DNA from 4 places in the Pedococcus sp. 2YAF34 genome. Region 1 is predicted to be linked to each of the others. Evidence: predicted binding sites of a transcription regulator. Region 1 holds the regulator's gene; each other region holds the start of a gene.
What was found. Region 1 encodes LexA, which represses DNA repair genes until DNA is damaged. Its sites were predicted from a motif close to TCGAACANNTGTTCGA; they were not measured.
Positions count from the first base shown of each region.

Region 2: the regulator LexA is predicted to act here: its motif matches at 2,012-2,027, upstream of AB4Z02_RS00750 (alpha-ketoglutarate-dependent dioxygenase AlkB).
Region 3: the regulator LexA is predicted to act here: its motif matches at 4,733-4,748, upstream of recA (recombinase RecA).
Region 4: the regulator LexA is predicted to act here: its motif matches at 2,081-2,096, upstream of AB4Z02_RS06765 (HNH endonuclease signature motif containing protein).

Region 1 covers NZ_JBFRFA010000009.1:28,063-35,345, forward strand. The annotation lists gene AB4Z02_RS07015 (ComEC/Rec2 family competence protein) at 1-203, shown strand, start outside; gene AB4Z02_RS07020 (LysR family transcriptional regulator) at 249-1,178, opposite strand; gene AB4Z02_RS07025 (NAD-dependent protein deacetylase) at 1,434-2,207, shown strand; gene AB4Z02_RS07030 (class I SAM-dependent methyltransferase) at 2,188-2,775, opposite strand; gene AB4Z02_RS07035 (GNAT family N-acetyltransferase) at 2,925-3,350, shown strand; gene AB4Z02_RS07040 (DUF4259 domain-containing protein) at 3,443-3,856, shown strand; gene lexA (transcriptional repressor LexA) at 3,863-4,588, opposite strand; gene AB4Z02_RS07050 (LysM peptidoglycan-binding domain-containing protein) at 4,849-5,247, shown strand; gene AB4Z02_RS07055 (CHAP domain-containing protein) at 5,285-6,559, opposite strand; gene AB4Z02_RS07060 (winged helix DNA-binding domain-containing protein) at 6,780-7,283, opposite strand, start outside.
Region 2 covers NZ_JBFRFA010000001.1:146,740-154,022, reverse strand. The annotation lists gene leuA (2-isopropylmalate synthase) at 1-1,334, shown strand, start outside; gene AB4Z02_RS00750 (alpha-ketoglutarate-dependent dioxygenase AlkB) at 1,362-1,991, opposite strand; gene AB4Z02_RS00745 (hypothetical protein) at 2,103-3,716, shown strand; gene AB4Z02_RS00740 (diadenosine tetraphosphate hydrolase) at 3,673-4,161, opposite strand; gene recO (DNA repair protein RecO) at 4,223-5,065, shown strand; gene AB4Z02_RS00730 (isoprenyl transferase) at 5,062-5,844, shown strand; gene AB4Z02_RS00725 (Fur family transcriptional regulator) at 5,846-6,292, opposite strand; gene AB4Z02_RS00720 (metal ABC transporter permease) at 6,289-7,283, opposite strand, start outside.
Region 3 covers NZ_JBFRFA010000001.1:205,317-212,599, forward strand. The annotation lists gene miaB (tRNA (N6-isopentenyl adenosine(37)-C2)-methylthiotransferase MiaB) at 1-915, opposite strand, end outside; gene AB4Z02_RS01010 (YoaK family protein) at 998-1,759, opposite strand; gene AB4Z02_RS01015 (LamG domain-containing protein) at 1,862-2,593, opposite strand; gene AB4Z02_RS01020 (regulatory protein RecX) at 2,840-3,490, opposite strand; gene recA (recombinase RecA) at 3,501-4,505, opposite strand; gene AB4Z02_RS01030 (RidA family protein) at 4,815-5,231, shown strand; gene AB4Z02_RS01035 (hypothetical protein) at 5,299-5,643, opposite strand; gene AB4Z02_RS01040 (ABC transporter ATP-binding protein) at 5,796-6,818, shown strand; gene AB4Z02_RS01045 (ABC transporter permease) at 6,820-7,283, shown strand, end outside.
Region 4 covers NZ_JBFRFA010000008.1:99,102-106,384, reverse strand. The annotation lists gene AB4Z02_RS06780 (sulfotransferase family protein) at 1-612, opposite strand, end outside; gene AB4Z02_RS06775 (LamG-like jellyroll fold domain-containing protein) at 829-1,473, shown strand; gene AB4Z02_RS06770 (VOC family protein) at 1,551-1,982, opposite strand; gene AB4Z02_RS06765 (HNH endonuclease signature motif containing protein) at 2,104-3,603, shown strand; gene AB4Z02_RS06760 (hypothetical protein) at 3,744-4,295, shown strand; gene AB4Z02_RS06755 (carbon-nitrogen hydrolase family protein) at 4,331-5,227, opposite strand; gene AB4Z02_RS06750 (SRPBCC family protein) at 5,227-5,886, opposite strand; gene cutA (aerobic carbon-monoxide dehydrogenase large subunit) at 5,883-7,283, opposite strand, start outside.

The DNA of each region.
Region 1 (7,283 bases):
TCGACGAGGACCTGCTCGCCGAGGTTGCTGCGCCCGTCGCCGTCATCAGCGTCGGCAAGGACAACGACTACGGCCATCCGTCACCGAAGGCGCTGGAGGTGTTGCGCCGCAACGGGTATGCCGTGTTCCGCACCGACCAGCGTGGCGACGTGGCCGTCGTGTCGCAGGACCAGGACGTGGGGGTGACCTGGCGACGACGGTGAACGGCGATCAGCGCCTGTGAAGGAGGGTTGGCGGTGTCCGGTCGGTCAGTTGCTGGCGAGGACCCGGGGCGTGGCCTTGGCCGCTTCGCAGAGCGCCTCGATGGTGGCCTGGACTGCGGGCACCCGCTGGAGGTCGGCGGTGGTGACGACGCTGATCGTGCGCCGGGAGGCGGGCGTCACGGGGAGTGTCACGACGTCGTGGTGGTGGGCAGTGCGCAGGATCAGGTCGGGGATCAGCGCCACGCCCAGGCCCTCGGCGACCAGGCCCAGCACTGCCACGTAGTCCTCGGTCTCGAACCCCACGTGCGGCGAGAAGCCCTCGTTGGCGCACATCTGCAGGAGGTGGCCACGACAGCGGGGACAGCCGGCGATCCAGTTCTCCTGCGCCAGGGCGGAGAGCTCGAGGCTGTCGCGGTCGGCCAGCGGGTGCGAACGCGGGAGCGCGAGCCGCACCTCGTCGTCGAGCAGCTTGTGGGTCACGAAGAGGTCCATGTCCTCCTCGCCACGACCCACGTCGGTGCCCTCGTAGGCGAACGCGACTGCGAGGTCGCACTCGCCGGCCTTGAGTGCGGCGAGGGACTCCGGGGGCTCGGCTTCGGTGAAGGTGACCTGCACGTCGGGGAAACGCTGCTTGACCAGGGCCAGGGCGCGTGGGACGAGGGTGGCCGAGCTCGACGGGAACGCCATCAGCCGCACCCGTCCGGCGCGCAGGCCCGCGATGGCGGCGACCTCCTCCTCGGCTGCGTCGAGGGCGGAGAGGACGGCCACGGCGTGGCGCGCGAGGACCTGACCGGCTTCGGTGAGCCGGACGTTGCGGCCGACCCGCTCGACGAGGACGGTGCCGGTGCGCTGCTCGAGGCGGCGCACCATCTGCGAGATGGCGGGCTGGGAGTAGCCCAGGGCCAGGGCCGCGCCGGTGAAGCTCCCCTCGTCGGAGATCGCCTTCATCACGCGGAGACCAGCAGCGTCGATCATGAGGCCAAGCATAACGGCCGGTTATCGCTGCACCTAGATCTCGCTGCAACCGTGATGGATCCGCTGCGAACGAGACGCCCCGGGCTCGGTCGCCGGTGGGCGGCTCGCCGGGCCACCTGCGTGAGGCCCACGTAACCTGTGCTGGTGACCGACGTGACGCAGGCGCACCCTCCGCAGCCCGGGTACGCGCTCGACGGCACCACCAGCCCGGCCGCCCTCGGTGCCGTCGCCGACCTCATCGAACGCCGTCGTGTCATGACGCTCACGGGCGCCGGCATCTCCACCGAGTCCGGCATCCCCGACTACCGCGGCCCCGACGGCAAGCGCCGGGTGACTCCGATGCAGTACGCCGAGTTCGTCCGCTCCTCCCAGGCCCGGCAGCGCTACTGGGCCCGAAGCTACGTCGGCTGGCAGCGCTTCAACCTGGCCCGGCCCAACGCCGGACACGAGGCCGTCGCCGCCCTGCAGCGAGCCGGCGCGCTGGGCCCGGTCATCACCCAGAACGTCGACGGGCTTCACCAGTCCGCCGGTGCCACCGACGTCACCGAGCTCCACGGCGCACTCGCCCGCGTGGTCTGCCTGACGTGTGGTGACCGCTCGAGCCGGTGGGACCTCGACGAGCGGATGCGGCTCACCAACCCGACCTTCGAGGTGACCAGCAACGAGATCCGGCCCGACGGCGACATCGCCCTCAACGAGCTCGACGTCGCCGACTTCGTGGTGCCGCGGTGCCTCGTCTGCGGGCAGGACACCCTCAAGCCCGACGTGGTGTTCTTCGGCGAGTCAGTGCCGAAACCGTTGGTGGAACACTGTTTTCGCCTCACCGAGGAGGCTGAGGTGCTGCTCGTCCTCGGGTCGAGCCTCAAGGTCATGAGCGGCTACCGGTTCGTGCGGCGGGCAGCCGCCCGGGGCATCCCGGTCGTCATCATCACCCGGGGGGCGACCCGCGGCGACGGCGAGGCGACCCTGCAGCTCGACGCCCCGCTCGGTCCGACGCTCACCGAGCTGGTCAGGCTGCTGGCCGCCTAGCGACGAGGACGGCGTCGATCGCGTCACCGCCCTCCGTGTGCCGCACGAGCTCCTCGCAGCGCTCGACGTGCAGGCCCTCGGACGCGGCACGCAGTTCGTCGAGGGTGTGGAGGAGTGCCGGGTCCTGAGGACCACCGACGCCGTCGGTGAGGTTCCGCAAGGCATGACCGACGACGACGAGGGCGCCGCCCGGCGCGAGCCAGCGCCGGCACCGACCGAGGACGTCCTCGGGCAGGTGGAGGTAGGCGACCAGCACCAGGTCGTAGAGAACGCCCGGCGACGGTTGCCACGAACGCGCGTCCGCGACCGCCCAGTCGACCGCGAGCCCGCGACGGGTCGCCTCGGCCTCGCCCTTGCCGAGCCCCACCGCGGAGAAGTCGACCGCCGTCACCCGCCAGCCCAGCGAAGCTAGCCAGATGGCGTGCCGCCCCTCACCGGCCCCGAGGTCCAGGGCTCGACCCGGCGGCCAGGGGGAGACGATCCGCTCGACCTCCGCGTTGGGGCCGGCGCTCCACACCCGGTCGCTGGCTGCATACCGCTCGTCCCACATCCGCTGCCGGTCCGTCATCCCCCTAGCATCGCCGATATGAGCCCGGCCGCCACCGCGATCACCGTCCGCGACGCCCTCGACACCGACGTGCCGGCGATGGCCGCGATCTACGACGAGCAGGCGCGCACCACGGTGGCGACGTTCGACACCGAACCGCGCGGCGCGGCATACCTGGGGGAGAAGGTCGCGGGCGCGGGGAGTGCGATCTCGTCCTCGTCGCGACTCGTGACGAGGAGGTGCTCGGCTACGCCTTCTCCGGGCCGTTCCGCCCTCGCCCCGCGTACGACGGGACCAAGGAGGTGTCGGTCTACCTCGCGGAGGGCGCGCGTGGCCTGGGCGTCGCGTCGCAGCTGTACTCCGCGCTGCTCGGCCGGCTCGACGCGCACCCCGGCGTGCACACCCAGGTCGCGGTCATCGCGCTGCCCAACGACGCGAGCATCGCGCTGCACCGCCGGTTCGGGTTCGAGCAGGTGGGGGTGCTGCGCGAGGTGGGGCACAAGTTCGGCCGCTACGTCGACACCGCCTGGTACCAGCGCCTGCTGCCTGAGGAGGGCGCCGGGCACACCGTGTCGGGGACCAGCGGCGAGGGCTGACAAAGGTCCACCTTGCCTCGGCCGAACGACCACTGGCGTGTCGCGGCGGGCCTTGGCACGCTCGTAGCAACCGAGCACACAGGGAGGCCGGTATGGGAGCTGCCGGAACAGGACCGTTCGAGAACGACGACGCGCTCGACTTCCTCGACACCCTCGAGGAGGCCGGACCCGACGAGCGCCGCGCCCAGGTGGAGCGAGCCATGGGGCGCGTGGTGCGGTCGGACGGCTACATCGAGGCGCCGGAGATGGCCGAGGCCATCGCGGCCGCGGTCGTCGTAGCCGCCTGCGACGACCCGGAGAGCGTCGTCGCAGAGCGCTACGTGCCGCGTTGGGTGGAGGAGGAGCCGCTCGAGGTCGACGAGCGCCTCGAGGACCTCGCCACCGCGGCGCTGCACCGGGCGCTGCGGCCGGATGACAACGAGTGGTGGGAGCTGTGGGACGAGGCCCGCGCCACCGACGACATCACCCAGCGCCTGAGCAGGTACCTCGAGACGCTGGGCGACTGACGCTGCTCAGACGCGGCGCAGGACCGCGGTGACCTTGCCCAGGATGGTGGCGTGGTCGCCGTCGATGGGCTCGAACGCCGCGTTGTGCGGCATGAGCCAGACCTTGCCGTCCTTCCGCTTGAACGTCTTGACGGTCGCCTCGTTGTCGAGCATGGCAGCCACGATGTCGCCGTTGTCGGCTGTCGGTTGCTGCCGCACGACGACCCAGTCACCGTCGCAGATCGCCGCGTCGATCATCGACTCGCCGACGACCTGGAGCAGGAACAGCTGGCCTTCGCCGACGATCTGGCGGGGGAGCGGGAAGACGTCCTCGACGGTCTCCTCGGCGAGGATCGGCACGCCGGCAGCGATGCGTCCGAGCACGGGGACGTAGGAGGCCTCCGGGCGCTGGTCGCCGATCCCGGTCTCGTCGTAGACGGCCGTCTCGTCGTCGACGCTCGCGCCGCCGCGGTAGCCGCGCATGTCGGCGGGGGAGTCGGGGGAGACGACCTCGATGGCGCGAGGGCGGTTGGGGTCGCGGCGCAGGAACCCCTTGCGCTCGAGGGTCGAGAGCTGGTGGGCCACCGAGCTCGGGGAGGTGAGCCCGACGGCCTCGCCGATCTCGCGCAGGCTCGGCGGGTAGCCGCGCCGGTCCACCGAGTTGCGGATGACCTCGAGGACCCGGCGCTGGCGGACGGTGAGCCCGTCGCCGTGGTCGCGGTCGGGGAGCTCCTTGACGTTGTCCTCGCTCATGCCGGTTCCTCGTTTCCGCAGGTCAGGTGCCGTGAGCCGGTCCTCCAGGGGTGGTCCGGCGACGGTGGTACGGGTGCGTTGTCAGTGGCCTCTGATGTGCTTGAGGCATGAACACAGCGTATGGCGTTCGAACGCCTGTGCCAAACATGTGTTCGACGCGTGTCTTGCCGCATTCGAACACGCGTGCTAGAAATCAGTCCAGAGGAAGTTCGCACACCCGTTCGAACGACCGCCAGACCCTGACCACCACGGAGGACCAGATGAGTGCAGCAGTCGCTTGGGACGTCGCCCCCGCACCTTTGCGGATGCCGACGCGACCGACCCGTCCGCAGCTCGTCTCCGTGCCCACGGGCGAGGACGTCGTCATCCGCCCCGTGGCGCCGGTGCACCTCACCCGCGCAGGTCGCCTCGCCATCACCCTGACGGTCCTCGTGGCCGCGGTGGTGCTCGCGACCACCCTGCTGTCCGGCGGGGCGTCGGCGACGGTCGTCGACCACGCCACGACCGTGCAGTCGGGCCAGACGCTCTCCGAGGTCGCGGCCACGCAGCTGCCGCAGCTCCCGCTGGCCGACGCCGTCGCCCGCATCCAGGTCGCCAACGACCTGGCCGGCTCGGACGTCCACGCCGGCCAGACGCTGCTCATCCCCGCCGTCGGCTGACGCGCCACGGCTCACCGGGGTGAGCCGGCCAGGGCCCTCAGAGAACCTGCTTGTCCTTGATGTGGGTCCAGTAGAGCGGGCTCGACGTCCCGGCCTTGTCGACGGCGACCTGGTCCACGAGCGTCGTGGGCTGCACGGTCCCGCCGACCTGGTCCCAGGAGTAGACGTAGTGGGCGATGCCGCCCTTCATCAGGTAGACCTTCTTGGTCGTGTACCCGCGCACGTACGACCCGTCCACCGGCCGGAACGACAGGTGGTTGTAGCGGGTGGCGCTCCCGGCCTTGTCGATCGCGTACTGGTCGACCGTCATCGAGGTCCGCTTGCCGCCCACGTTGTCCCAGTCGGTGACGATGACCGGCGCCCCACCGGCGACCTTGTAGACCTCACCGCGCTGGCCGCCCCGGATGAGGGTGCCCTCGGCGGGTCGTGACCGCAGGTGGTTCCAGTGGCCGCCCATCCCCGCCTTGTCGATGGCGTACTGGTCGACCTTGGTGGTTGCCTGCGTCCCCCCGAACGCCGCCCACGTGTAGACGTAGACCGGCGCTCCACCGATGACGCGGTAGACCTCGTTGCGCTGGGCGCCGCGGATGAAGGTGCCCTCCGCCAGCCGCGCCGGCATCGACGCCAGAGTCGCGGAGGAGATGAGGTGGGTCGGCTGGGTGCCCCCGAGACCGGTCCATGTCGAGGTGTAGATCGGCGCAGAGCCGACGAGGCGGTAGACCTCGTTGGTCTCGCGCACGCGCAGGAACGAGCCAGACCTCGGCGGCTGGTAGGCTTGGTCCTTGAAGTGGATGAAGTTGCTGGGCCAGTTGCGGTCACCCTTGTAGACGCGCCAGCGCGAGGAGTAGCCGCCACCCCAGGAGCTGTCGGAGATGGCGATGTAGGACGACGTCGCCTCCTCGACGTAGCCGACGTGCCCGGCGCTCGGGGCGTAGGCGCTGCCGTAGTTCCACTGCGCGATGGAGCCGGTGCGCGGCGTCCTGTCGACGACGTAGCCGCGCGACTTGGCGCTGGTGGCCCACTGACCGCCGTTGCCCATCCCGCTCTGCTGCTTCACCCCGTTGCGCGCCAGCCGGTAGGCCACGTAGTTGACGCAGTTGTTGCCGGAGGAGTTCACGGGGTAGCCCCACACGGACTTCCCGGCGTACCCGCTGAACGAGATGCAGGCGGTCGAGTAGGCCTTGCACTCGCTCACCAGCCCGGCGGCCTGGGCCGTCCGGGGGGCGACGGCGACCAGGGCGGTCGCCACGAGCGTCAGGGCGAGCAGGCGGAGTACGGCGTGGGCGGCGGCGCGGTGGAGGCGTGAACGCATGACTTCCTGGGGGTGGGGGGCAGGAACGGCGCCGAGGGCGCAGGCGGCGGTCCCCGGGGGACGCGCAACCTGGAACAGGTTGGACGTCCGGTGTCCGCTTTGTCATGCAGATCCGGATAAGTCCAACCGTGTAATTCATCAACCGGTCAGGGCGAGGTCATGACCTGTTAAAAGCAGACGGCCCGCATGGGTCCGCCGGGGCTCGGGCCAGGCGGTCGCGCTACCCCCACCAGATGTGCGGGGTGTGGTGGTCCTCGAGGTAGCGCAGCTCCAGCTCGAGGAAGCCGGCAAGCCGCTGTGCGGCCAGGCGTACTGCTTCGCGGCCCCGGTCGTCGACGCTGCGCGCGAGCCGCACGTCCACCTCCACCTCGCCCCCGCGGACCGTGCGCTTCCACAGCCCGACGTTCTGCTGGTCGAGGACGACCCGGGCCCAGAACGGATCAGGGTGCTTGGCGAAGGGATGGTCGGGCGCCGTGGGGAAGTTCACCGTGGGGTAGGTGAGGACCGCCTCGTCGTAGACGGGAAAGGGGTAGGCCGCGGGCGCGGCAGGGCTGCGCCGTGGCACCACCGAGGGGTCGAACCAGTGCGGGGTGCCGTCGACGTCCTCGCAGGCGAGCTCGCCGCCGAGCTGGGCCAGGGCCTCCTTGGTGCCGGCGACGGTCAGCGACGACCACCGGGTGAAGTCCTTGATGGTCGCGGGTCCGTGGCTGGTGAAGAAGCGGCG
Region 2 (7,283 bases), on a different contig from region 1:
TCTACAACTCGACGTCGGTGCTGCAGCGGCGGGTGGTGTTCGGGCTCGACCAGGACGGCATCGTCGACATCGCGGTCCAGGGCGCGCGGCTGTGCCGCAAGCTCGAGGAGACGGTGCCCGACACGATCGTCTACTACGAGTACAGCCCCGAGTCCTACACCGGCACCGAGCTCGAGTTCGCCGTGCGGATCTGCAACGAGGTCATCGACGTCATCGACCCGACGCCGGACCACAAGATGATCATCAACCTGCCCGCCACCGTGGAGATGGCGACGCCGAACGTCTACGCCGACTCGATCGAGTGGATGACCCGCCACCTCGAGCGCCGCGAGTCGATCGTGGTGTCGCTGCACCCGCACAACGACCGCGGCACCGGCGTCGCGGCGGCGGAGCTGGGCTACCTCGCCGGCGCCGACCGCATCGAGGGCTGCCTGTTCGGCAACGGTGAGCGCACCGGCAACGTCGACCTGGTGACCCTCGGCATGAACCTGTTCAGCCAGGGCATCGACCCGCAGATCGACTTCTCCGACCTCGACGAGATCCGGCGGACCGTCGAGCACTGCAACCAGCTGCCGGTGCCCGAGCGGCACCCCTGGGGCGGTGACCTGGTCTTCACGGCGTTCTCCGGTTCGCACCAGGACGCCATCAAGAAGGGCTTCGAGGACATGGACCGCCAGGTGGCGGCCACCGGCAAGAAGATCGACGAGCTCGTCTGGGGCGTGCCCTACCTGCCCATCGACCCGCACGACGTCGGCCGGTCCTACGAGGCCGTGGTCCGCGTCAACAGCCAGTCCGGCAAGGGCGGTGTCGCCTACATCCTCAAGGCCGAGCACCAGCTCGACCTGCCGCGCCGGCTGCAGATCGAGTTCAGCGGCGTGGTGCAGGCCAAGACCGACAGCGAGGGTGGCGAGGTCAGCCCTGCCGAGCTGTGGAGCGTGTTCCAGGACGAGTACCTGCCCGCCGTCGACGGTGCGGCCAACGCGTGGGGGCGGTTCACTCCGGTCAGCCACGCGCTGGAGAGCCAGGCCGACGGCGCCGACCGCATCGTCGCCACGATGCTCGACCAGGGTGTCGAGGTGCAGGTCGAGGGCACCGGCAACGGCCCGATCGCGGCCTTCATCGACGCCCTGTCGACGCTCGACATCGACGTGCGCGTCCTCGACTACGCCGAGCACGCACTGTCCGCCGGTGGTGACGCCCGGGCGGCGGCCTACGTGGAGTGCGCCGTCGGTGACCGCGTCCTGTGGGGCGTCGGGCTGCACAGCTCGATCGTCAAGGCGTCGCTGACCGCGGTGCTGTCCGCCGTCAACCGCGCCCTGCGTGAGGCCGCCTGACGCGCTCGGCCGTCCACGAGGGACCGCTCAGCGCACACCCTGCGGCCGGAACTGGATGGAGATGCGCGGGCCCACGGCCTTGGTCGACTTGGGGATGCAGTGGTCCCAGGTGCGCTGGCAGGAGCCGCCCATGACGACCAGGTCACCGTGCCCGAGGGAGAAGCCGATCGACTCGCCACCACCGCGGGGCCGCAGCATCAGGGGCCTGGCGGACCCGATCGACAGGATGGCCACCATCGTGTCGAGGTCCTTCGACCGGCCGATGCGGTCCCCGTGCCACGCAACCGAGTCGCGGCCGTCGCGGTAGAGGCACATGCCCGCGCTGACGAACGGCTCGCCGAGCTCGTTCGCGTACCAGCGGCTCAGCTCGTCGCGCGCCTGGTCGAGGACGGGGTGGGGGAGTGCCTCGCCCTCCCCGTAGAACTTGAGGAGCCGGGGGACGTCGACGACGCGCTCGTACATCTCACGCTTCTCGGCGTGCCACGGCACCTCGTGGTGGAGGGCGTCGAACAGCTGCTCGGCGCCGGTGAGCCAACCCGGTCGGTAGTCGACCCAGGCGCCGCGGCTCAGCTGCGTGCGGGTGAGCCGGTGGTCGAGGCCGTGCAGCTCGATCTCGTCGGCGGTGTCGAGGAGCGAGCCCTGGAGTGCCATGCCCATGCCCGGAGTGTAACCCACGTTCGAACACCTGTTCTAGTGATGGAGGGCGTCCTTGGCATTTCCTCAGGTCAGAGGCCTACGCTCGAGTGGTCGAGGGAGGAGGCGATCTCCGTGCGCGCACCGAACCGCTTCGAGAGAGCCGTGGGCACAGGCGTCTTCCGGGTCCTCGGCGCGGTGCTGCTGGCGGCCGTCGTCGTGGCCCTGTTCGTGCCCCGTGAGCCCAACATCCCCTACGACCACGTCTGGGTCTGGGTCGGGTTCGGGGCGTTCGCGGGTCTGTGGCTGACGCTGGTCGCCGGCAGACGGCGGTTGGCGGCCTCCCGGCCGTTGCGCTGGCTGGCGCGGCGGGCGGGCCGGGTGTCGTGGTTCCTCACCCTGCTCGGGACTGCCGCGTGCCTCGTGGTGGCGCTCAACCTCGTCTATCCGGTGGGCTGGGACGCCAAGGCGATGTCCAACCTCGGCAGCCGCCTCGCCCAGGGCCCGGCACCGCTCTTCTACTACCGCTACCTCTCGCGCTACCCCAACCAGATCCCCTTCGCCGCCATCTCGCGGATGAGCTGGGAGCTGAAGGGGCTGCTGGGCTGGGACCAGCGGACCGTCTTCGCGCTGGTCAACGCCGCGTGCGTCGGGGTGTCGCTCCAGAGCCTGTACGTCGTGGTGCGCCGGGTACGCAGTGCGCCATCCGGCCTCGTCGCGCAGGTCGCGGGGATCGCCCTGGTCGCCCTGTCCCCCTGGGTGACCGTGCCCTACACCGACATCGTGACGCTGCCGTGGCCCATCCTCGCCACCGCACTGGCCCTCACCGCCGCCACCCGGTCCTCGCGGGTGGCGGGCGTGGCCCTGGGCGTCGCCGCCGTCGCCGCGCTGGCGGTGGGGTTCGTGCTCAAGACGACTCCGGTGGCGACGATGGCGGGGGTGCTGGCGCTGGGCGTCGTGGTCGTGGCCAGCCTCCTGCGCCGGCCGCGTCGCGCGGCTGCCGCCGGTGCCGTGGTGCTCGTGGCGGCGGGGGTGTTCCTCGGCGCGTCGGCGGGAGCCGATGCGGCCCTGTCCAAGGCATCGGGCCTCGACCTGACGCGGGTGGACACGAGCCGGACGCCACCGCTGTCCTGGTGGGTGGCCATGGGCATGACGCCCACCCAGGGCAACACCAAGCGGTATGGCGCGTACAACGCGACCATGGTGGCCAGGACCGTCCACCTCGACCACGCCGAGCTGGTGCGCTGGTCCGACCAGGCGCTGCGGCAGCGACTGCACGAGCTCGGGCCGACGGGGTACGCCACGTTCGCCGCCAACAAGGTCACCTGGAACCTCGGCGACGGCATGTTCTGGGCCTGGGGCGAGGGCAGTGACGCAACGACACCGGTGCCTCGACACGGGCCCCTGACTCCGTGGATCGTGTCGTGGAGCCACCCCCAGGGCACCCACTACGCGCTCCGGGCCGGGCTCACCCAGGGACTGTGGCTGGTCGTGCTCCTGGCCGCCGGGCTGGGGCTGCTGGTGCGCCCCTACCGTCGCGACGTGGCGCTCGTCGTGGCGTCGGTGTTCGCGATCATCCTGTTCACGCTGGTGTTCCAGGGGCGGTCGCGCTACCTGCTCGTCTACGCGCCGGTGTCCGTGGCGCTCGCCGCGGCGGTCGCCCCTGGCGGCCGCAACGGCCTGGTGCAACCGGCTCGGCTGGCCCTCAGTCGCGTGCGCTCGCGCTCAGCCGGTCGACCTCGGCTGTGAGCTCGCGTCGCAGCTCGTCGTGCTGGGGGCCGAGCACGGTGTCGGTCGCGGGCTCGCGCCACCGCTCGATCGGGTGCAGGGCCACCGGGCGCCAGGCGTGGTCGGGGCCCTCCCACTCGTAGCGCGGCCAGACGTGGGCGTGCAGGAACGCGTCGTGGTTGCCCTGGATCTCCAGGTTGATGCGCCGGAACGCCGGGTCGCGACGGGCGCACACCGTCTGCACCGCCTCACCGAGCAGCTCCATGTCGGCCAGGAACTCCAGGCGGCGGGACCGGGGCAGGTCCGTCAGCCGGTCTGCGCCGGGGGTGTCGGTGACGAGCACGCAGTACCCGGGCAGGAACTGCACGTCGCCGATCACCGCGAACCCGGCGCGGAGCCGTCGCAGCACCGTGGGGTTCTCCCCGCGCAGTGCCGCCCCCACCCGGTCCTGCCTCCAGTCGCCCATGGCCGGCGACCCTACGGCACCGCCTCCCGGCCGCAGCCCCGCTGTGGGGGAGAATGGCGTCATGCCCCTGTACCGCGACGAAGGCATCGTCCTGCGCACCCAGAAGCTGGGCGAGGCCGACCGCATCGTCACCCTGCTCACGCGGGGGCTGGGCAAGGTGCGCGTGGTGGGCAAGGGCGTACGGCGCACGAAGAGCCGGTTCGGGGCGCGGCTGGAGCCGGCCATGTGGGTCGACGTCCAGTGCTTCGAGGGCCGCACGCTCGACACCGTCACCCAGGCGGAGTCGCTCGCCTCCTGGGGCGACGTCCTGGCCCGCGACTACACGACCTACACGGCCGCGGCGGCCATGCTCGAGACGGCGGACCGGCTCACCGAGGAGCGCGAGCCGAACGTCCAGCAGTACCTCCTGCTCCAAGGGGCCCTGCGCTCGATGGCCGAAGGTCTGCACGACCCGGGCCTGGTCCTCGACGCCTACCTGCTGCGGGCCCTGGCCGTCGCCGGCTGGGCACCGAGCTTCCACGACTGTGCGCGCTGCGGTGCCCACGGCCCGCACCGCGCCTTCAACCTCGCCGCGGGCGGCACCGTGTGCTCGGCCTGCCGCCCACCGGGCTCGGCGGCCCCGGCCCCGGAGACGTTGTCGCTGCTGGCGGCGCTGCTCGCCGGTGACTGGTCCGTGGCCGACGCCTCGAGTGGACGCCACCGCCGCGAGGGGAGCACCCTGGCCAGCGCCTTCCTCCAGTGGCACCTGGAACGGGGTGTGCGATCGTTGCGCCTCGTGGACCGACGAGACCCCGACGCCCCGACCCAGGTGGACTCCCGCGTGACGTGGTCGGCCGTGCCGCTGATCGCGGCGGTGGAGAAGGTCGACCAGGCGCACGCCGCAGCCCAGGCGGCCCAGGCGTGAGCGCTGGATACGCCAAGCCCTTCCCGCATCCGAGCGGAGCCCAACCTCCTTCTCTCCCCAAGGAGCTCGTGCCGCGACACGTGGCGGTGGTCATGGACGGCAACGGCCGCTGGGCCAACCAGCGAGGCCTTCCGCGCACCAAGGGCCACGAGGCTGGGGAGGCGGCCCTCCTCGACGTCGTCGCCGGGGCCATCGAGATCGGCGTGACGCACCTGTCGGCCTACGCGTTCTCGACGGAGAACTGGAAGCGCAGTCCCGACGAGGTGCGCTTCCTCATGGGGTTCAACCGTGACGTCATCCGCCGCCGCCGCGACCAGCTCCACGAGTGGGGCGTGCGCATGCGCTGGGTCGGGCGGCGCCCCCGGCTGTGGGGCTCGGTCATCAAGGAGCTCGAGACGGCGCAGGAGCTGACCAGGGACAACACCGGGCTGACGCTGTACTTCTGCGTCAACTACGGCGGCCGCGCCGAGATCGCCGACGCCGTGCAGCGCATCGCCGAGCAGGTGCAGCGCGGCAAGCTCAAGCCGGGCTCGATCGACGAGAAGACCATCGCCCGCCACCTGCCCGAGGCGGACATGCCCGACGTCGACCTGTTCGTGCGGAGCTCGGGGGAGCAGCGCACCAGCAACTTCCTGCTGTGGCAGAGCGCCTACGCCGAGATGGTCTTCCAGGACACGCTGTGGCCCGACTACGACCGTCGACACCTGTGGCAGGCCATCCAGACGTATGCCGAGCGCGACCGCCGCTACGGCGGCGCAGTTGACCTGCCGACGGGCTGAGTCAGCGGGCGCAGCCGGCGCAGGTGCCGAAGATCTCCAGGGTGTGGTGGACGTCGGTGAAGCCGTGCTCGGCGCTGACCCTGGTCGCCCAGGCCTCGACGGTGGGGCCCTCGACCTCGACGGTGCGACCGCAGTCGCGGCACACCAGGTGGTGGTGGTGGCCGGTCGAGCAGGCCCGGTAGACGGCCTCGCCGTCGTCGGTGCGCAGCATGTCGATCTCGCCGTCGGCGGCCATGGCCTGAAGGTTGCGGTAGACGGTGGCGAGGCCGACCTTGTCGCCGCCCGCGCGCAGCAGCGCGTGCAGCTCCTGGGCCGAGCGGAACTCGCCCGTGCCGGCGAGCAGCGCAGCCACCGCGGCCCGCTGGCGGGTGGGACGGCGAGGAACGTCCACCGCCTCGGTGGCCGAGCGGTTGGTCGCGCTCGCGGTGCGGTCCTGGACTCCGGTCATCGCGGTGCCGTCTCCTTCGGGGTGGTGCCGCCGGTCGGCTCGCCGTGGGTGTGGCCGCCGGGGGCGTGCTCGTCGTAGTGCCCCTCGTGGGGCGCGTGCAGGTGGCCGTCGTGGACGTAGTCGAGGTGGTCGTCGTGGGCGACAGCCGCGTGGCCGCAACCCGGTCCGTGCTCGTGGTCGTGGCGCTCGGCCCGGCGGTGGCGGGCCGCCCGCGCGGTGGCGACCGCTCCGCTCAGGCTTGCGACGACCACGAAGAAGCCGATGGCCAGCAGGACGATGGTGCCGCCGGACGGGGTCTCGGCGTAGAACGACGCGACGACACCGCCCACGCTGGAGACGACGCCGACCAGGACGGCCCAGCGCACCGAGGCCCGGAAGCTGCGCCCGAGCAGCTGGGCCGTGGCGTTGGGGATGATCATCAGGGCGCTGATGAGCAGCAGGCCTACCACCCGCATCGAGACGACGACGGTGACGGCGGTCAGCACCGCCAGGGCGATGTTGAGGCCGGTGACCGGGAGGCCGCTGGCGCGGGCGTACTCCTCGTCGTTGGCCACCGCGAACAGCCAGGGCCGCAGCAACCAGGTCGCCAGCAGCACCACGAGGGCGAGCCCGGCGAACACCCACAGGTCCTTCTGGTCCGCGGTGGTGATCGCCCCGAAGAGGTATGCCGTGAGGTTGGCAGGGCTGCTGCTCGGCGACTTGGCGATGATGACGACACCGGCGGCGATGCCGCCGTAGAACATCACGGCCAGGGCGATGTCGCCGCTGGTGCGGCCCCGGCCGCGGATCACCTCGATCGCGATGGCGGCGGCCACCGCGGCGAGCAGGGCCGTGAGCACGGGCGCCTGCCCGGTGAGCAGGCCGACGGCCACACCGGCGAGGGCGACGTGCCCCATGCCGTCGCCGATCAGCGACAGCCGCCGCTGCACGAGGAACACGCCCACCAGCGGCGCGGCGATGCCGACGAGCAGGGCCGCGAGCAGCGCCTGGC
Region 3 (7,283 bases), on a different contig from region 1:
GATCTGCTCGCGGACCTTGTCGAGGATCCCGAGGAACTTGGCGCTGCGGTAGGACCGGCGCATCTCCTTCAGGACCCGGTCGGAGCCGGACTGCAGCGGCATGTGCAGCGACGGCATGACGTTGGGCGTCTCGGCCATCGCGGTGATGACGTCGTCGGTGAAGGCCGCCGGGTGCGGGCTGGTGAAGCGCACCCGCTCGAGGCCCTCGATCTCTCCGCAGGCACGCAGCAGCTTGCCGAACGCGAGCCGGTCGCCGAACTCGACGCCGTAGGTGTTGACGTTCTGGCCCAGCAGGGTGACCTCGACGACGCCCTGCTCGACGAGCGCCTGCACCTCGGCCAGGACGTCGCCGGGACGCCGGTCGGCCTCCTTGCCGCGCAGGCTCGGCACGATGCAGAACGTGCAGGTGTTGTTGCAGCCCACCGAGATCGAGACCCAGCCGGCATAGGCGGAGTCGCGTCGGGTGGGCAGGGTGCTGGGGAACACCTCGAGGCTCTCGAGGATCTCGACCTGGGCCTCGCGGTTGTGGCGGGCACGGTCGAGAAGCGCCGGGAGGCTGCCGATGTTGTGGGTGCCGAAGACCACGTCGACCCAGGGCGCCCGCGCGACGATGGTGTCGCGGTCCTTCTGGGCCATGCAGCCACCGACGGCGATCTGCATGTCGGGGTTCGCGGTCTTCGCCGGTCGCAGCTGCCCGAGGTTGCCGTAGAGCTTGTTGTCGGCGTTCTCACGCACGGCGCAGGTGTTGAAGACGACGACGTCGGCGGTGTCGGGCCGAGCCGTCGCGGGGACGCTGTTGACGTCGACGTAGCCGGCCGTCTCGAGCAGGCCGGCGAGCCGCTCGGAGTCGTGCACGTTCATCTGGCACCCGTGGGTGCGCACGTCGTAGGTCTTCGGGGTCATCTGTGTGGTCATCGCATCGACAAGGGTACGTGCTGCGCACGGCTGGTATGCCGCGCGGGCGCGTGGCCCCGCATGCAGCCCCGGAGGCGCGCCGTCAGCGCGTCCGGAGGTCGGCGACGAGCGGTGGGGCGGCGACCACGAGGAGCACGAGGGCGGGCGCGACCAGCACGGTGAAGCCGAGGGCGAGGTAGCCGACGGCGCCGGCCACTCCGCCGACGAAGAACAGACCGACCAACCCGGCCAGCATGCCGAGCTTGCCGAGGTCTGCGCGCACCGGCGGCAGGCCGACCGTCCGGCTGCGGTACGCCGCCTTGCCCAGCTCGATGCCGATGTCCGTGATCATGCCGGTGACGTGCGTGGTGCGGATCTGCGCGGCGGAGATCTTGGTGATGATGTCGTTCTGCAGACCCATGGTGAAGCACAGCACCGCGACGAACACGAGGTCGCGGTGTCGCCAGGTGAGCTGGTCGGCCAGCCCTCCGAAGGCGAGGATCAGCAGGGCCTCGAGCACCAGGACGTTGGCGAACCGGGCCTCGTGGTGGCGCCGACGGCCCCAGTTGAACAGCATCGCGCAGGTCATCGCTCCGAGGACGAAGCAGGTGATGGCCTCCACCCCGGTGCCGACCAGGCGCATCGACCCGAGCACGAGGTGGTCGGCGACGGATGCGGTCAGGCCCGTCATGTGGGAGGTGTAGACGGAGACGGCCACGAACCCCACGGAGTTCAGCATCCCTGCGATGAAGGCGAGCAGGTCGGCCAGGTAACGGTTGCGCCGAGGTGTGCGCGTGGCGCCGGCCACCGTGACCAGGCGCGCCGAGAGCGCGGTCAAGCGCGGCGCGGACGGCTGCGGTTGCACGAGTGCGAGGCTACCGGCGCAGTCCTCCGGCGTGAGCAGAGGTCAGTAGGTCGCTGGTTGCAGGGGCGCCACGCCCCGTGCCGATCCGGTCTGCAGCCGCCGTCAGCAGGGCATCTTGGCCATCAGCGCGGCTCTGGCGCCAGCACCGGAGACCACGCCGGCACAGTCGAGCTGGCCCCGGAACTGGTCGGTCCACGTGGTCGTCGAGCCCTTGCCCCCCACGTACAGGGGGCGGCCGGACGTCAGCCGGATGGTCCCCGGCGACAGCGCGTAGGTGTTGACGTAGCCGTCGACCGCGATGCTGATCGAGCCGGACTGCCGGCTGCAGACGACCTCGTGCGAGGCCCCGTTGGCCAGTGAGGTGCGGGTGGACTTGGCGACCATGTAGCCCTTGGTGCCCTTGAGGACGCAGATCGCCGTGCCGCCGTTGACCGGTTGCAGCGCGATCTTGAACTGGGCGGGATCGTTGCCCATGCCGCCCTGGATGACGTTGGGGTTGGACTTTGCCACCAGGCTGTTCGTACGCAGGACTGCCCCGAAGGCGAACTCGAGGTCGCCCGGGCTGAAGGTCGACCCGTTCGCCTGGCCGTAGGCGGGGGCCGCGTTGAAGCTCACGTAGCCGGTGCCGCGGCTCCAGCTGCCCTTGAGCGAGATGTTCTGCGGGTTGCCGTCGAGGTCCGCGACCGTGGCGCTGCCGGCCGCGACAGTGAAGTTCCACAGACCCGACGGACCCGTCGCGGCCTGGGCGTGTGGCGCCGCGAGCACCACCGCCGGCACCAGGGCCGCCAGACCGACAACCGTGGCAGCCGCCAGCTGCCTCACTGACATGCGCATCGCAATCCCCCTCATCGACTGTGTGGTGCGGACACCCAGTTGTCTTTCCTCGCAAGGGTTGCGGCACCCTGCAGGTCAACCCTAGGAAGGCGGGCAGCGGGTTGACTTCACCACTGCGGCGTACCCGCGCTGCGCCGAAAAGCGGACGGAGCAGCCCATCCCGTCGAGGGAGGCCGGCCGGCCAGCGCAGCTGTGCCTGCCCACGCTGCAGCAGGGATGGGGCCGGGTTCGGCCGGGGAACGGAGGTCAGTCCCGCCGGTGCTCTGCAGCCTCCGCGAGAGCCTCTCGGATCACGGACATCGACAGGTCGGCGGGGTAGCCCTTGCGAGCCAGCATCCCTGCCAGCCGTCGCTTCTGGACGAGGACGTCGAGCCCGTGCATCGACCGCAGCTTCTTGGCGACGAGTCGCTCGGCCTGGTCGCGCTCGGCGTGCGGGTCGATGGCGTCGAGGGTGGCACGGGCCGTCTCGTCGTCGACCCCCTTGGTGCGCAGCTCGCGGGCCAGCGCTCGCTTGGCCAGCCCACGCCCGGCCTGCTGCGACCGCACGAGCATCCCAGCGAACGCCTCGTCGTCGATGAGGCCGACCTCGGTCATGCGGTCGAGCACGGCCTCGGCGACGTCGTCGGGGCACTCACGCTGCTTGAGCTTGTCGCGCAGCTGCTGGCGGCTCCTGGGTGCCATCGCGAGCTGCCGCAGCACGATCTGCCGGGCGACGTCGTGGGCGTCCGGCTCGGCGTCCCGCGACTGCAGGTCGCTCTCGGGGTCGCCGGGGATGGGTTGCCACGCCTCCGGACGCCGTGGGGCAACGGTGGGCCGGTGTCCTGCCACGGCCTCGGACGACGTCGCGGCGAGGGCAGCCTCGAAGGCCGCCCTGGCCGCAGCGTGTCGATCAGTCATGCGGGATGGCTCAGAACTCGACCGGGACCTCGGGGACCGCGTCGGCCGGCTTGTCGACCTGCGGCCCGATGCCGAGCTTCTCCTTGACCTTCTTCTCGATCTCGTTGCCGAGGTCGGGGTTGTCCTTGAGGAACTGGCGGGCGTTCTCCTTGCCCTGGCCGAGCTGGTCGCCCTCGTAGGTGTACCAGGCGCCGGCCTTGCGCACGAAGCCGTGCTCGACGCCCATGTCGATGAGGCCACCCTCTCGGGAGATGCCCTGGCCGTAGAGGATGTCGAACTCCGCCTGCTTGAACGGCGGGGCCACCTTGTTCTTGACGACCTTGACGCGGGTGCGGTTGCCGACGGGCTCGGTGCCGTCCTTGAGGGTCTCGATGCGGCGGACGTCGAGGCGCACCGAGGCGTAGAACTTCAGCGCCTTGCCACCGGTCGTCGTCTCGGGCGAGCCGAACATGACGCCGATCTTCTCGCGGAGCTGGTTGATGAAGATCGCGGTCGTGCCCGAGGTGTTGAGCGCACCCGTGAGCTTGCGCAGGGCCTGGGACATGAGCCGGGCCTGGAGGCCGACGTGGCTGTCACCCATCTCGCCCTCGATCTCGGCGCGGGGCACGAGGGCCGCCACGGAGTCGATGACGATGATGTCGAGTGCGCCGGAGCGGATCAGCATGTCGGCGATCTCGAGCGCCTGCTCCCCCGTGTCGGGCTGGCTCACGAGGAGCGCGTCGGTGTCGACACCGAGCTTCTTGGCGTACTCGGGGTCGAGGGCGTGCTCGGCGTCGATGAACGCCGCGATGCCGCCGGCCCGCTGGGCGCTGGCGACCGCGTGGAGCGCGACGGTGGTCTTGCCGGAGGACTCCGGTCCGTAGATCTCCACGACCCGACCACGCGGAAGGCCACCGATACCCAGGGCCACGTCGAGGGAGATGGATCCCGTGGGAATCACGTCGATGGGGGGACGCACGTCGTCGCCGAGGCGCATGACCGCGCCCTTGCCGAAGTTCTTCTCGATCTGTCCCATGACGGAGTCGAGCGACTTCGCCTTCTGGTCACCTGCAGTGTTGCCACCGGGCATCCTGGCCACGTTTCCTTCTTTCCACTGTCGAGTCGGGCGCGCCTGCCTTCGACCCTGTCGCTGTCAGTTGCTGTCGGGTCAGACGCTAGGTGCCGCCACCGACAGCCGTCCCGGGCCGAGGAACAGCCTGTGGACGGTGGTGCCGCAGGTGGTGCCACCTGTGGACGAGCATACCGAACACGTGTTCGAAACAGCAGACCCGGCGCGCGACACGCGGGCGCGTGTCGCAACCCGTGCGCGTGCCACCATGGCGCCATGTCCGGACCCCAGCTCGTCGACGTGCCAGGGCTCTACCCGGGCGTCCCCTACGCCTACGCGGCGACGCAGCCACCGGGTACCCGGCTGGTCCTCACGGCCGGCGCGTGCCCGCTCGACGCGCAGGGACGGGTCGTCGCCCCGGGTGACGTCGCCGCCCAGGCGAAGGTGGTCATGGACCACCTCGAGTCCGCACTGCGCGCGGCGGGCGCGGGGCTGGGCGACGTCCTCAAGAGCACGGTCTACGTCGCGAGCTCCCGGCGCCAGGACCTCGTCGCCGCCTGGGAGGTCGTGCAGGCGCGGATGGGCCCGCACCGGGCCCCTAGCACCCTGCTGGGGGTCACCGTGCTCGGCTGGCCCGACCAGCTCGTCGAGGTCGAGGCGATGGCCGCCGTCCCCCACGGGCAGCCGGGCTGAGCGCAGCCACCACACCACGAGCGGCGTGAGGCACCGTCCGGGCAGCCCGGCCACCCCGTGTCCCGACTCAGCGGGTGACGACGCCCCGGGCCTGCGCCATCGCCTCGCGCAGGTCGGCGAAGGCCACCTCGACCCCGGTCGCCAGCGTGTCGACGGCCTCGCCCGCCGCCTCGCCGCGCGACTCGGCACGAGCGCGCGCCTTGGCGATCCGGTGCCGGAGGTCGGTCAGCAGGGAGCCGATCCGCTCGTCGGTCTCCATCCGGCCGAGGCGGTACTGCACCTCCAGGTGCTCTAGCCGCCCGGTCCACTGCTCCAGCCGGGTGCGGGCGAGCTCGGTCCGCAGCGCGAGGATCTGCACCTCCAGCGCCTCGATGCGCTCCGGCAGGGTCATGTCGTTCGTGGTTGCGGCCATCGTCCTGCTCCTCGTCCGGTCCATCGCCCTCCGATGGGCCTCGCGTCCATCGTCGGCGCGGCCAGAGCGACCCGAACAGGGACCTCGGACCCTGCCCCTGGGCGACCGGGCGGCGCAGCGTGGGCGCGGAGGGCCATCGGAGAGGGGACGCCATGACACCTGCACCGTCCACCGGTGCCGCGCCGGCCTCGGCAGCCGCCCGTGCCCGGGAGCCCGCACGCGGCGGCGGCGACGCGTACGAGGACGTCCTGGTCGCCAGCCACCTCACGCGCCGCTTCGGTGACCGGGTCGCCGTCGACGACGTGTCGTTCCACATCGCCCCGGGCGAGGCCTACGGGCTGCTCGGCCCCAACGGGGCCGGCAAGACCACGACGATCCGGCTCGTGTGCGGCCTGCTCAGCCCCGACGACGGGTCCATCGAGGTGGCCGGGATCGCGGTGACGGCCGGCGCGACCCGGGCCAAGGCGCGCATCGGCTACGTGCCGCAGGAGGTCTCGCTCTACCCCGACCTGACCGCGCGCGAGAACCTCGCGTTCTTCGGCCGGCTCTACCGACTCTCGGGCTCGGCGCTGCGCGCCCGTGTCGACGAGGTCCTCGAGCTGGTCGACCTCACCGACCGTGCGGACGACCGGGTCGACGCCTACAGCGGGGGTATGCGGCGCCGGCTCAACATCGGCGCCAGCCTGCTGCACCGGCCCGAGCTGCTCGTGCTCGACGAGCCGACCGTCGGGGTCGACCCGCAGAGCCGCCACGCCATCATGGAGAGCATCCGGGCCCTCGGCTCGAGCGGTCTGGCGGTGCTGTACACGACGCACTACATGGAGGAGGCCGAGCGCCTCTGCGACCGCGTCGGCATCATCGACCGCGGCCGCCTGGTCGCCGAGGGCACCCGGCGCGAGCTGGTCGCGCGGGTCGGCGAGCGGGACCGGATCCTGTTGTCCGCCAGCGGGTCCCTGGGGTCGTTCGCCGCCGCCTGCCGCTCGATGGAGGGCATCGACAGCGTCGACGTCTCCGACTCCACGGTCGAGCTGCTCGCCAAGGACGGCCGCCTGCGGCTTCCCACCGTGCTGGCGGCCGCGAGCAGCGCGGGGGCGTCGGTGCGCTCGGTCGAGGTGGTCGAGCCGGACCTCGAGGCGGTCTTCCTGCACCTCACCGGCACGGCCCTGCGGGAGTGACGTGCACCCCGTCGTCGCCATCGCGCTGAAGGACCTGCGGCAGCGGCTGCGGGACCGCTCGGCATGGGTCCTCGGGTTCATCGCGCCGATGGCCGTTGCCGGGCTGATCAGCGTGGCGTTCGGCGGAGCCCAGTCGTTCCACACCTCGGTGGCGGTGGTGGACGACGACCACGGCGCGATCGCCACCGGCTTCACCCAGTTCCTGCGCAGCCCCGACCTGCACGACCTGCTGACCGTGCGGACCGTCTCGAGCCGGGCCGACGCGCAGTCCAAGGTGGCCGACGGGGTCCTCGGTGCCGCGTTCGTCATCCCGGCAGGCTTCTCGGACGCCGTCACCGCCGGGAGCAGCGAGCCCATCACGGTGCTGGGCAGCGTCGACGCCACCGTCGCCGCACAGGTCGCCCGGTCGCTCGCCGAGTCCTTCACCGCCCACCTCGAGGGCGTGCAGCTGTCGGTGCGCACCGC
Region 4 (7,283 bases), on a different contig from region 1:
CAGGGCGACGAAGGAGCGACCTGACGACTCCCACTCGGCCTGGTCGCCGGGGGACAGCGGTCCCAGGTACCAGCTGTCCGGGCCGCGGTAGCCGTCCCACCACCCCATCTGCAGCCAGGAGCTGCACACCGCCCGGCCGTCCCGGATGACGTGCACGAAGCGCGCGTCGGGGTAGGCGCTGCGCAGCAGCCCGGAGCGGGGCCAGCCGGTGAGGTGGTGCACGAAGTGCGGCTTGCCCTGCGCCTCCATCCGGCTTTCGAAGAAGTCCGTGATGCGCCCCGTGAGCCACGGGGTGGCGTCCAGGGCGGTGAGGTCGCGACAGGGCTGCGGGAAGATGTTGGAGATCTGCCGCTCCAGCACCGTCCACCCCTCGGAGGGCGCGACGCGCAGGCGTCCACGCTCGAGCGGGCGCCGCCGGTCACGGAAGGGCCGCAGCGACGGGTCACGCTCCGCGGAGCGGGCGAACAGGGCACTGTTCCACTGGCCCTTGAGGTTGAGACGGGCGAACTTGTCGTCGACGTTCGACACGAAGCCGACATCCGGGTGGCGGGCCACCAGCTCCGTGACCAGCGTGGAGCCACACCGGCCACTTCCCAGCACGAACGACAGCATCTGCACCCCCTCTGGTGACGGCACCGGATCGACGCGGGACGGTCGAAGGACCGCCGCGACGGCAACGCTTCCACTCCGGGGTGACCGCAGGACCCGGCGAACGCACGAGCCCGGATCTCCCGCGCCGGTTGGATGCCGTCTACGACATTTGTCGATGGGCGGCCGGGCGGCGGAGCGGTTCACTCACCAGGACATTCACGACACCAGGGGGAACCCATGCTCGTACCCAGCCTGCTCACCGCTGCCATGGTCGCGGCCTCGGCGCTCACGTCCTCGCCCGCCCTGGTGGCCGGGTGGGAGATGAACGACCCCGCCGGCTCCACGACGGTGGCCGACTCCGGGCCCTCCCACCTGACGGGCATCCTCAAGGGTGGCGTCAAGACCACCGGCAGCACCCTGGCGTTCTCGGGCAACGGCGTCGTGACGGCCACCGGGAGCAGCAAGCTGGCGCTGGGCTCCCAGCCGTTCACGATGGAGACGCGCCTGCGGTTCTCCAAGGTGCCGAACGCGACGGTTGGCGACTACGACATCCTCCGCGGCACCCCGGGAGGTGGCTGGCGCCTCGAGATCGTGGCCCGCAAGAAGCGGACGATCGCGGTCGCGGCGTGCGGGTACGCGGGGTCGAAGGCGAAGCTGCTGCTCACCGGTGGTCCACACCTGGCGGACGGGGCGTGGCACGTCGTGCGGTGCGTGAAGACCGACACCTCGGTGAGCGTCGTCGTCGACGGCGTGGAGGTGGCCAAGCGCGCCATCGTGATCGGCAGCGTCACGACCAAGGACCCGCTGGCGATCGGTGCCAAGCCGACCGGCGCCGACCCGTACACGGGCGAGCTCGACTACGTCCGCGTGTACGCCGGCTGACGCAGCGGTGAGGCGGCCGCGGCCAGACGGCGGCGGCCCGACGGCGCGGCCCGACGGCCGCGTCCAGGCGGCTGCCGTCAGGATGCGCCGAAGCGGCCCCGGTGCTCTAGCGGGATGAGGGGCTTGTCGCCGCGCACCTTGAGCTGCTGCACCGCCCAGGTGTTGCCGTCGGGGTCGGCGAACCCGAAGAACGTCCCCCCGTCGCGCTCGTCGAACACGGTGACCTCGCTGCACTCGACGCCCCGCCCGACGAGCTCGTCGCGGGCAGCTGCGGCGTCTGCGACGACGAGCTGGAGGCCGCGCATCGAGCCCGGGGCCATCTCCTGCTGGGCGGGGAGGGTGCCGACGACGATGGAGCAGCCTGAGCCCCGCGGGGTGAGCTGGGCGACGTCCATCTGGTCGTTCGTCGTGCGGTGGTCGAGCTCGAACCCGACCTTGTCGCGGTAGAACTCCACCGCGGACTCGAGGTCGCTCACGGGCAGGATGACGACTTCCAAGGTCCAGTCCATGGTCTGGAGTCTTCCGGTATGGTGCGTGGCGCGCCAGAGGCCGGCGAATCCGGTCCGGCTGCAACTGGATTCGCACTGTCTACCCCTTCCGATCCGGTTCGAACACCTGTACGATTGAGGCATGTCCACCGCCCCGCTCGCGCAGTCCCGGCACCGCCGGCAGCAGGAGCTGTGGGCACGCACTGCCGCCGTCGCGGGGCGGTTGAACCGGGCGCAGGCCGAGCTGGTCGACATCGCCGCCGAGCTCATCACCGACCGGCACTGGGGCGACGGTGGGTTCAAGACCCCCGAGCACTACCTGGTGGTGCGGGCGGGGTTGTCGCCGGCCCATGCCAAGGACGTGGTGGCGGTCGCGCGCCGCCGGGCCGAGCTGGTCGAGGCGTCTTCGGCGTTGGGTGCGGGTGAGCTGTCGCTGGACCAGGTCGCGGTCATCGCCCACGGCGTCCCGGCCGGCTACCAGGCCTCGGTCACCGCCCTCGCCCGCGAGGCCACGGTGCCGCAGCTGCGCCGGGCCGTGTCCCGGCACGCGTTCCCCGCCGCCGCCGCCGCCGTCGCCGAGGAGGCAGGTGGGGGCGCGGCTGCCGAGGCGGCCGAGTCCTCGCCCGACGACTCGACCGAGGACTCGGGTGTCGACCCGCGCGTGGAGGTGGAGCGGGCGGAAGAGGCTGCGCGGCGGTCGGTGGTCGAGCAGCGGGCGTGCGCGAAACCGGAGCTGTCGATGAGCTACGACGCGGACGGCCGGTTCCAGCTGCGGTACTCCGCCCCGGCCACCATCGGCGCCCTGGTCGAGCAGGCGGTCAAGGAAGCCAAAGACGCCCTGTTCACCCGTCGCCGCGATGATGCCGCAGTCACGCGTGTGGAAGAGCGGCACGCCGGCCTGCCGACGTACGCCGATGCGTTGGAGGAGATGGCCAACCGCTCCCTCGCGACGGTCGAGTCCACCTCCCGTGCCGCGCACTACCGGGTCTACCTGCACCTGGACACCGAAGGCGCCTGGGTGACTGGTGGGCACGCGATCCCGCTGCGGCTGCTCGGCCGGTTCATCAGCGACGGGGTGGTCCAGCCCGTCTGGGAGACCGACGGCACCCCCGTGTCCGTCGGGCGGGCGATGCGGATCCTGCCCGAACGCACCCGACACCTCATCATCGACCGCGACCGTGGGTGCCGGTTCCCCGGCTGCACCAGCACCGGCTTCACCGAGGTCCACCACCTGCACGCGTGGGCCGACGGCGGCACCACCGACCTGCACAACCAGATCTCCTTGTGCACCGCCCACCACGACGGCATCGACCGCGGCGACCACACCATCACCGGCGACCCCACCGGACCCGACGGACTCGTCGTCACCAACCGCCACGGCCTGACCATCCGACCACCGAGACCGGCCGACACCGCACCCCCACCCGGCGGCGACCCCCAACCACCGCCTGGCACCTACCAGCCACCATCCGGCGGACCAGTTCATTGGAACGACGTCGAGCTCCCACCCGACCACGAGCTGCCCAGCCGTCATCGCAAGTTTCAAGTGGTGCCCGCGGCGCCTACGGAACCCGAACCCGAGTTCGTCTCCTGGCTCGACGACCCCGCCAACCCCGACCGCGGACTCATCCGCGTCCTCTGAGCCCCAAGGCCCGCGCTTGCGCTGGCATGAGTGAGCGGACCCGAGCGAACCCGCCACCCGCAGGCGCGTCGCATGGGAACCTGACCGTGTCTCCTCTCCGTCACAGAGGAGTCGAGCAGTCCGGCCCTGGGGGAGGCGGCATGAGGCGCAAGCGGGTGGTCGCAACCCTGGCCGCCCTCATGGCGGTCGCCGCCCTCGGCATGCTGGCGTCGTCCGCGGGGTTCCCGCCGGGGTCACGCGTGCGCATCGAGCTGTTCGAGCTGCCCGGGCCGAGCGGCGCACCGGTCGGGCCGCTCCGTGACGGTTTCCTCGTCGACCAGCTGGTCGAGGCGGACCCCTCTCACTGGGCAGGGTCGTTCGCCGACGGCCACAGCCTCGTGGCGACCTACGTCGGCGTCGACCAGGCAACCGCTCGGCGTGCGCTGACCGATGCGGGGGTGTCGTCGGCTGTCCGGCTGGAGGCGCGGTCCGTCAGCCGCGCGGACGCCGACGCGGTCCGCGACCTCATCCAGGGGAGCGGGCTGTGGGGCAGCCGCATCTCCGGCCTGGGCTTCGACCCCTACCGCTGCGTGGTGGAGGTCGAGGCACGCAGACCCGGCCTCGAGCTGGTGCGCCGCCTGGAGGAGGTCACGTCCGGGAGCGACGTGCCGGTCCGCATCCACTGGCAGCTCCACGCGCCGCGCGCTGTCTGACGACACCAGGCCGCGACCGGTCCGGCCCGGCCCGTCTAGTGGGGGAACGACGTCCGGGCGGGGCGTTCGAGGTCGTCGCGGTGGTTGCGGATGAGGTCGAGGTTGCGGTCGCGCAGGTGGTCGAACCCCTGCCCGATGTTGGATCCCGGCGTCAGGGACGCGAGCGCCGTTGCGGGGTCGAGCCGGGCCGAGACCCATCCCTCGTGCGACGCGGCCTTGGCGACGATGTGGCCGACGGGTGTGACGATGTGGGAGTTGCCGAAGTAGAGGACCCCAGCCGCATCGACCCCGGTGGCGTTGGCGCCGACGACGAACACGTGGTTGTCGTAGGCCCGCGCGCGAGAGGTCAGCTCCCAGATGTCGGCCGAGCGCAGCAGCGCCGACGGCCGCAGGATCACCTCGGCGCCCTGGACCGCCTGGATCCTGGAGAGCTCGGGGTAGTCGCCGTCGAAGCAGATGATCATGCCGATGCGCCCGAGGTCGGTGTCGACCACGGTCACCGTGTCGCCGGGGGTCACCCAGCCGCCGCCGTCGACGTGCTCGGTGCAGAACGGGTGGGTCTTGCGGTAGACGCCGACCACCTCGCCGCGGGGGTCGATGAGCACCGAGGCGTTGTGGACGACGCCGCGCTCGGGGCCGCGCTCGTACGTGCCGAGGCAGACATGGACACCGAGGTCACGGGCGACCTGCTGCACGGGCTCGGTGACGGGGCCCGGGATCTCCGAGACCAGGTCCCAGAGCTCCTCGGTCGAGCAGTCGGGCGTGAACCCGGTCGTCGCCGTCTCCGGCAGGACCACGAGCTCGGTCCCGGTGGCGTCGACGCACCGTCGGGTGAGGTCGACGCACTTGTCGAGGTTCTTGCGGACGACCTCCGGTGACAGCGGTCCCTGGACCGGCGCCAGCTGCACGGCCGCCGCGGTGAATGCGCGCATCAGCGTCGCCTCCCTAGGTTCCACCCGACGATAACCCCGGCGAGGGCCACGGCCCCACCGGTGAGCACGCCGTACGCCCAGCTGCGGTCCGGACCGCGCCCGGCCCCGGCCCTGCCCAGCTGGGCAGCGGGCGTCGCGGCCACTCCCGCATAGACGGGTGCCCCTGCGGGGGCGCCGGGTGCTCGGGTGAGCACGGGCGACTCGATGGGTACGGGGCGCACGCCGGCGATGTCCGCGTCCACGGACGCGAAGAACTGGGCTGCCATCTTGCGGGTGGCTCCCGCCAACATGCGCTGGCCGACCCCGCCGAGCACGCCACCGACGGCCGCGTCGGCGTCGTAGGCGAGGTCGGTGCCCCCCGCCGCAGCCGGGCTGAGGCGTACGACCACGTCCGCGTCCACCGTGCCCGGCGCCCCGGAGCCGGTGGCCTTCATGGTGAACTGGCCCGGCGGTCGGGGGTCCTGCAGCGCGACCTTGCCGTCGTACGTGCCCTTGATCGCCGCGACCCCGGCAGTGACGGTCATGGCGTACTCGTCCTGGCCCACCTGCGTGAGGGACTCGCACCCCGGCAGGCACCGAGCGAGGACGGCGGGGTCGTGGAACGCGTCCCAGACCTGCTCGGGCGTGGAGGTCAGGGTGGCCGTGCCGGAGATCTTCATCGGGGCTTCCTCGTCGTCGCGTCGTGGTTGCGCAGGGAAGGGATCTCGCCGGCCTCGTGGCGTCGGCGCAGCTCCCACAGCTCCACGGGGGAGATGGGCATCGAGGTGATCGCGAAGCCCTCGGCGTCGGAGATGGCCGAGGCGATGACCGCGCTCACCGGTATGCAGCCCGCTTCGCCGGCGCCCTTGATCCCCAAGGGGTTCAGCGGCGACGGCGTCTCGAGGTGGTCGGTCTCGATGTGTGGGACCTCGGAGGCGTAGGGCATCAGGAAGTCCATGAACGAGGCGTTGAGCAGCTGGCCCGACTCGTCGTAGACCATCCGCTCGTACAGCGCGCCGCCGACTCCCTGCGCGACCCCGCCGTGCACCTGGCCCTCGACGATCATCGGGTTGATCATGGGGCCGCAGTCGTGGACCACGCAGTAGCGCAGGATGCGGATCTCCGCGGTCACCGGGTCGGTCTCGACGACCGCTGCGTGCATCCCGTTGGCGAACGTCGCCTGCGTGGGGGAGTAGAAGTCGCGGCCCTCCAGCCCCGGCTCGTCGTCCTCGGCGACCGGGGGGCGGTCGGGGTCGTTGCCGTGGGCGAACTGCGTGGCCGCCTGGGCCGCCTCGTCGAACGCGTAGCGCAGCGGGTTGGACATGACCGACACGGTGCCGAGCGACATCTGGGTGTCGGGGGCGCCCTTGACGCGGACGACGCCGTCGACGATCTCGAGGTCGTCGGCAGCCACCTCCAGAGCGTCGGCGGCGATGCGCAGCGCCTTGGCTCTCACCTGTCGTGCGGCGAGGGCGATCGCGTTGCCACTCATCACCGCCGCTCGCGACGCGAAAGTGCCCACGGCGTAGGGCATCCGGCGGGTGTCACCGGTGGTGACGAAGACGTCCTCGAGGGGGACGCCCAGCTCCTGCGCGACCACCTGGGCGAAGGCCGTCTCGTGGCCCTGGCCCTGCGACGTGAGCCCAGTGGAGACGTTGACGCGGCCGCTGGTCTCGACCTGGATGTGGCCGCCCTCGTACGGGCCCACCCCGGTGCCCTCGACGTAGCACCCGATCCCGAGCCCCACCCTGCGCCCGGCAGCCTCGGCCTCCTCGCGGTACTGCGCGAAGTCGTCCCAGCCCACGAGGGCCTTGAGCTTCTCGAGCGTCGCGGGGAAGTCCCCCGAGTCGTACTTCAGCGGTCGCCCGTCCTGGAACAGCAGCCCGTGGTCGTAGGGCATGTCCGCCGGGAGGATGAAGTTGCGCGCACGCACCTCGGTGCGGTCGAGCCCGAGCTCGTCGGCGATGGCGTCCATCGTCCGCTCCATCGCGAAGCAGCCCTGCGGCCGGCCGGCGCCGCGGTACGGCGTGACGAGGACGGTGTTGGTGTAGAGCGACCAGAACTCGCAGCGGTAGGC